Regions from separate parts of the Bradyrhizobium sp. TM233 genome, predicted to be linked through region 1. Evidence: predicted binding sites of a transcription regulator. Region 1 holds the regulator's gene; the other holds the start of a gene.
The links. The regulator LexA, encoded in region 1, represses DNA repair genes until DNA is damaged. The targets are predictions, from matches to a motif close to TGTTCNNNNTGTGTTCNG.

Region 1 (3,406 bases):
GCGCAGGAAGCTCTTGGCGTCGTGCAGGTCCTTGATGATCAGCGGCAGGCCCGCCTTCCAGGTGCGTCCGGGCAGGCCGAAGCCGCGAGGAAACCTGGTGTGGCGGGAGTTGAATTCGAACATGTCCGCTGCGCCGTAATAGCCGTCGACGAGGCCCATCTCGTGGGAGAGATCAGGATCGTTGTGCCAGAGTTCGATCGCGCCGACATGCGCCTCGTCGTCGCCGCAGAACAGCACCATCACGGCTTGCAGGAATTCGCCTGCAAACACCGGCACCGCCACGCCGCAGGTGAGGCCGGCCGCGACGGCCTGCTCGGTCCGCTTGAAATAGGAGTTGGCGAATTTCGTGAGGATGACGGGATGGCCGGAGGCCCAGGCCTTGCCTGGAAGCCCCTCGTCATATCCGAAGTGCAGCTCTTCGCTGACGGCCTTGAACGCGGACAGCCCTTCGTCGTAGAGGCCACCGCCGAATTCCAGCCGCATGCGCGTCCGGTCAGGCACCCAGAGTTCAACGACGCGAATGAAGGTTTTCATCGAGCGTGTCCGCCGCCTCAAACCACGACAGCATCGGTCATTTGGCTGCGGAGCGGAGGTTCAAAATTCAGGCAGGACGGCCCAAACTTCGTGCGGCGACGAGGTGCGGCGGCGGCGGCGCTCACCGATCGAATTTCGTGAAACAAAAACCCACCGGGCTCGCCGGCATCGGCCGGCGACGGCATTTCAATCCTGGCCCCGGACCCGCCGGGCCGGAGGGCGTCAGCCGATCGGCAGTCGCGTGACCGTCGGGCGACTGTCGGCGATGATCTGCGGCCTGTGCTCGCGCTCGCCGATCGGCAGGGTCACCGGCAGTTGCAGCACGGTTGCGCGCTGGCCCTCGACGAGCTGCGTCACCAGCACGGATTTGCCGTCCGGGAATTCGATCGCATCATGATGGCGATCGGGAATGTGCGGATCGATCTTGCCGAACTTGCCGACGCGGGAGTTGACGGTGCGCGTCCAGATCCAGCGGTTGTCGTAACGGACGTTGTCGGCGAAGGCGAGCTCCGTTCCCGGCAGCAGGCAGACCGCGACCGAGAGATCGGCTTCGGAGGCGAAGCCGCGCGTCGAGGTGCCGCGGAATGTTGTCGTGACGATCGTCTCGCCGACTTCTGCGGGGCGCGTCGCGACGGCATGCAGGCTATAGTCACACATCGGGTGCTCCTCATTGCAGAGATAGCGACCCGCACCTCTTTTGGAGGCGCAGGCCTCTGTCAGAGTTGAAACACGCAACGCTCTGCTTCGTTGTAGGCAAATCTGCGGCTGGGATCCGCGAGCCCCGATCACATTATCTTTTCCATCTTTTCCGAATTCGATAGGAACAAAGCCGGCCTCCGTGCATTTGGGAGGCGCGCATCAAACGACCGGCGAGAGACCCGCCTGTATCGCCAACTCGGCTGCGATGGCTACGCGACTGCATTGCGGTCGTCGCGCGCTCGCGGCCGTGTCTTGGCCGACATGGCGATGCGATTGCGCGACAACGGCTTGCGATGCTGAGGAGCCATCAGCGTTGCTGCGGCTGCGCTCAAACGATCTGGCGCATTGGGCTGTCCCCCCTCGAACTCGAAAGGCCGCGAAGCGATGTTGCTTCGCAGCGGCCTGCCGAGGATGTCGCGAAAGGAGGGGGCCGGATAATCTGTGCAGAACCAGAAAGACTATCCAGCCGGAGCGGACCATCATCCGCTCCAATCTCTGATCGGCGAGGCCGATCGAAGGCGCGCGCGAGGCGCCGAGTACTTCCGGTATCAGTACTTCCGGTATCAGTACTTGCGGTAAAGCCCGATCAGCTTGCCCTGAATCTTCACGCGGTTCGGCGGCAGGATGCGCACCTCGTAAGCGGCATTGGCGGGCTCCAGCGCGATCGAGGCGCCGCGGCGACGGAAGCGCTTGAGCGTGGCTTCCTCGTCGTCGATCAGCGCCACAACGATGTCGCCGGTATCGGCGCTCTCGTTGCGCTGGATCAGCGCCATGTCGCCGTCGAGGATGCCGGCCTCGACCATGGAATCGCCGCGCACTTCGAGCGCGTAATGTTCGCCGGAGCCGAGCATGTCGGGCGGCACGCTGATGGTGTGGCTGCGGGTCTGCAATGCCTCGATCGGGGTGCCGGCCGCGATGCGGCCCATCACCGGCACCGCAACGGGCCGCTCGCCCTCGTCTGCGGACGGGCTGGAGCTCGCGCGTACCTTGCCGAGATTGCCTTCGATGACGCTTGGCGTGAAGCCGCGTCGGTTGCCGGCGGCAGCCTGGAGCTCGGGTAGCTTGATCACTTCGATGGCCCGGGCGCGGTTGGGCAGGCGGCGGATGAAGCCGCGCTCCTCGAGCGCGGTGATCAGGCGATGGATGCCTGATTTCGAGCGCAGGTCGAGCGCATCCTTCATCTCGTCGAAGGACGGCGGCACGCCGCTTTCCTTCAAGCGTTCGCTGATGAACCGCAGAAGCTCGTATTGTTTGCGCGTTAACATCTCGACCAAAGTCCCCCGGTTGATGTCGTTCGATTCCGAGACGATGAATTCAGCGATAAGCCACTGCATGCTCGAAACAAATCATGAACGGACACTATATGTTCGATATGTGTTCCGCAACTGCTTAATTTACCGTGAACAGAACGAAACTCACGGAATGCGTGTGGCCGCGCAGTTCAGACGGGGAGCCTTAGCATCTCGCAGGGGCTGCCGGCCTCGGCCTTCGGCGCAAACGGTGCGCGCACGAGAAGTACCTGTGCTGCAGCAAGATTCGCAAGCAGAGAGGAGTCTTGATGGCTGACGGGAAGGGCGACGAGGGTGCCGTCGTCGCGCAGCTCCAGGCGCGCGCGCAGATAATCCTCGCGCTGGTCGTTGGCGCCGAGATCGCGGCCCAGTACGGCGCGCTCGCGAAGATGATGAACAACCGAACGGCCCGACAGTGCCCGAATCAGCGGCACCATGAACAGGAAGGCGCACACGTAGGACGATACGGGATTGCCGGGCAGGCCGATGACGCCCATCGCCCCTAGCCGTCCGTGCATCATCGGCTTGCCGGGCCGCATCGCGATCTTCCAGAACGCCATCGCGATGCCTTCGTCCTTGAGCGCCTGCTGGACCAGATCGTGGTCGCCGACCGATGCGCCCCCGGTCGTGATCAGGATGTCGGCGCCGCTTTCGCGCGCGCGGCGGATGCCGGCGGTGGTGGCCTCCAGCGTATCGGCGGCAACACCGAGGTCGATGGTCTCGGCGCCCTCGCTGCGGGCGAGCGCGTGCAGGGCGTAGCCGTTGGAATAGACGATCTGGCCGTGCCCGGGTGTGGTGCCCGGCATCACCAGTTCGTCGCCAGTGGCAAGGATCGCGACCCTCGGGCGGCGGCAAACGGCGAGATGCGGGTGATTCATGCCGGC
Region 2 (3,406 bases), on a different contig from region 1:
GCGGACCGCTGGCGGTCCGGCCGGATCTTTCTTAGGCCTTCACTCCGCCGCAACCATTCGCGGAAGCGGAACGTAAAGCCAGTCACGGAAATAGCATAATACGGTTCTCTGCAGATTGACTACCGCTCCTGCATATTTTTCCCAAGAATGCCGGAGTGTTACGGCTTTTTGGCTCTAAGGCTTGGGCACCTCCAATCGGAATCTGGCAGCACCGCCTTGGCCGAGCGGCATTTCCAGCTCGGGCAGGATCGTCTTGAGCTCGCCCTGCAGCGTGTAGGGTGGATTGACGATCAGCAGCCCGGTGGAGGCGAGAGCCCCGCCATCGAGCTGAGGCGCGACGCTGAACTCGAGGCGCAGACAATTTCCCGGCGGTTTTGCTGCAGCTGCGAGCCGCGCCACCGTTTGGGCCAGCGTGTCGGTGGCGCGCCGGTTCTTGGCCGGATACCAGATGACATAGATACCGGTCGGCCATTTCGCGAAGGCTGTGGAGAAGGCCTCGCCCAGCCGTTCGAACTCGTCCTTTGCCTCGAAGGGCGGATCGATCAGCACGAGGCCACGCCGCTCCTTCGGCGGCACGAAGGCCGGCAGCGCCACCCAGCCGTCGAGGTCGACCACGCGAGCCTGTTCGTCGTGGCGCAGCACGGCGATCAGCGCTTTCCGCGCCTTCGGCTCGAGCTCGCAGGCGACGAGTCGGTCTTGCGGCCGGAGCAGGCCGCGCGCGATCAACGGCGAGCCCGGATAGGCCTTGAGCTCACCCTTCGGATTGAAGGCGCGGACGATGTCGAGATAGGGTTGTACCAGCGCCAGGGTCTCGTTCGACAGGCGTGCCTGCATCAGCCGCGCGATGCCGGTCAGCCATTCGCCGCCCCGGCGCGCCTCGTCGCTGTCGAGATCGTAGAGGCCGGCGCCGGCATGGGTGTCGATGACGCGGAACGCCCCCGGCTTGTCCTGCAGATAGGTGATGATGCGCGCCAGCACGATGTGCTTGATGACATCGGCGAAGTTGCCGGCGTGGAAGGCGTGGTGGTAGTTCATGGGAAGAGCACTACGCCACGTGATGGCTTGAAGCAAAGAGGCACAATCACATGTCCCGGACGCGGTGCAGCGTGTAACGCTGCGCCGCTGAACCGGGACCCAGCTTCTTCCTGTGTGATGGGCCCCGGATCAGCAGTGCACTACGCCGCGTTTCGCGGCGCATTGCACTGCATCCGGGGCACGAGACCTCGGCCTATCCGCCCCTGATCGGCGGCATCGTCACCTGCTCGCGGCGGCAGGTGCGGCGTTCGATCTCGTCGCAGGCGCGGAATTGCAGGTCCTTGCTGAGGCAGATGCGAACTTCGGAGAGCCTGGTCCGGTTGCAGGTGACCGAGACGGAGGCATTGCTCAGCCCCGGATTGGCCTTGATGAAGGCTTCCTCCACATCCGCCGGCGCCACGGTCTTGGCCTGCGACAAATCGAGATATTCGGCCGGGATCTTGATCGCAGCGCGCGCCTTGCGGATCGTCTCGAAATAGCTGCGGCCCTCGAGGCCCGAGCAGGTGCCGTGCTTGTCCCATTCGTTGAAGATCAGGCCCGGCGCCGGCATCAGATCGAGCATCGAGGACACGATGTTGCGATTCAGCCGCGGCGAAGGCCGTTGGCAATATTCCGGGAAGCCATTCTCATATTGCGGCCACAGCCCATGCACCACGAAGGCGTAGGGCCGACCGCTGCACTGGATCTGCGAGCGGCCGCCACGCTCGGCCGCCTCCTCGCAGAACGAGGGCGACCACGACAGCGACAGCACATAGAAGTCGAACTCGCCGGGCGCGTTCTGCCGCTTGTCCTGGGCGTTTGCGCCGCCGGCGAGCAAGGCCAGTCCGGCGGCAAGGGTCAGGGAGATCACGAGACGGGAAAACGAATGCAATCTGGAATGAAACATGGCGACGCCCCTCAACTAGACTGTGCGAGGAAGCCTAGCAGGCGATGGGAACATTTCAAGAACAAAATTCAGGTGGCCGCCGTTCGGCGCCTCGAGCGACGAACCAGGGCTTCCTGATCAGGGCTTCCTGATCAGGGCTTGGCGGCACGGCAGGCCGGATTATAGGCCCAGTTGCGGTCGAGCCCGACCACGCACCATTCGACGCCGTTGCCATAGCCGGCGAAGCCGCCATCCTCGATGATCGAGAAGTGCACCTTGCGCACCTTGCCGTCATTGAGCATGGCCTCGCCGGTGCAATAGCGGCGCGGAATATTGTCGGACTGCCAGGGCCGGAACGCGGTCTCGCGAACGGCCGAGAAGCCGGTGATCTTCAACGAGGAATTCCAGAACGTGCTTTCCTTCTCCCAGAACTGGGTGGCGATGGTCGGCAGCGCCCGGTCGCAATCGGCAACGGCGCCGTCATAGCGCGGTCCGCTCAGCCAGAAGTTCAGCTCCAGCGGATTGGCGGCCCTGGCCTCGCCGAGCGACATCGCTCCGAACATGAGGCCGAGCACGGCGGCATAGCGGAACGATTTCAGGAAGGGGGCGAGCATGGTCAATCCGGACAGCTGAAGTCTTGCGAAGGTTGGACGGTGCCGCGAAGGCCGGGGGAGGTCAAGTGCAGCGCGGCAACACTTCGCCAGGAGTTGACCACAACATCGTGGTTGGCAGGGCTTCCGTTCTTTTCACTTCCCTCCCGGCACCGTAAACTGGCCGCCAGCCAATTGGAGTGACGGGAATGCGAATCATTGCGGCCGCGGGTCTTCTCGCCAGCCTGGTTGTCTCGGGTATGATGGCGAGCCAGTCGGCGCGCGCCGACTATGTGCCGCCGTTCAAGGGCAACGACACCGGCGGCATCATCGCCTATTCGATGGCCACCCAGGTCGATGCCCGGCAGGCCGCGGTCGATCACTGCGCGCGCTACGGCAAGGTCGTGAAATTCCTGGCGGTGCAGGCCTATGAGGGCGGCTACATCTCGTTCTCGTGCCGCTGGGTGCCTTATGGCGCCGCCGACCAGCCGATCCGCACGCTCTACTGAGGCGCTTTCGTAGCGCCGCATCTCTCAGCCGGGAGCCTCCACATGACGCGCAAACTCGCTTTGCTCGGCTCGACGCTTTGCCTCGTGGTGTCGGCGGGCAGCGCCAGCGCCGACGATCTGCCGGTCCGCAAGGCCGGTCTTTGGGAAATGAAGCTGGTCACGACCGGCTCGCCCATGCCCGAGATGACCATGCAGCACTGCACAGACGAGACCGTCGACAAGGAGATGAACAACAACGTCTCCCCGATGGCGAAGCAGATCTGCGCCAAACAGGACATCAAGAAGACCGCGACCGGCTATGTCAGCGATTCCGAGTGCAGCGTCGCCGGCGTCAGCACGACCTCGCATGCCGAGATCACGGGCGATTTCAATTCGGCCTACACGGTGAAGACCTCTTCGCACGCACA

Region 2: the regulator LexA is predicted to act here: its motif matches at 1,968-1,985, upstream of AABA86_RS32095 (ribonuclease T2).

What each region holds. Positions count from the first base shown of each region.
Region 1 is NZ_BTIG01000008.1:339,390-342,795, forward strand. It holds gene AABA86_RS19655 (GAF domain-containing protein) at 1-534, opposite strand, end outside; gene AABA86_RS19660 (hypothetical protein) at 757-1,191, opposite strand; gene lexA (transcriptional repressor LexA) at 1,797-2,498, opposite strand; gene AABA86_RS19670 (molybdopterin molybdotransferase MoeA) at 2,675-3,406, opposite strand, start outside.
Region 2 is NZ_BTIG01000029.1:114,782-118,187, forward strand. It holds gene AABA86_RS32090 (23S rRNA (adenine(2030)-N(6))-methyltransferase RlmJ) at 175-1,035, opposite strand; gene AABA86_RS32095 (ribonuclease T2) at 1,229-1,921, opposite strand; gene AABA86_RS32100 (hypothetical protein) at 2,053-2,463, opposite strand; gene AABA86_RS32105 (hypothetical protein) at 2,700-2,999, shown strand; gene AABA86_RS32110 (DUF3617 domain-containing protein) at 3,042-3,406, shown strand, end outside.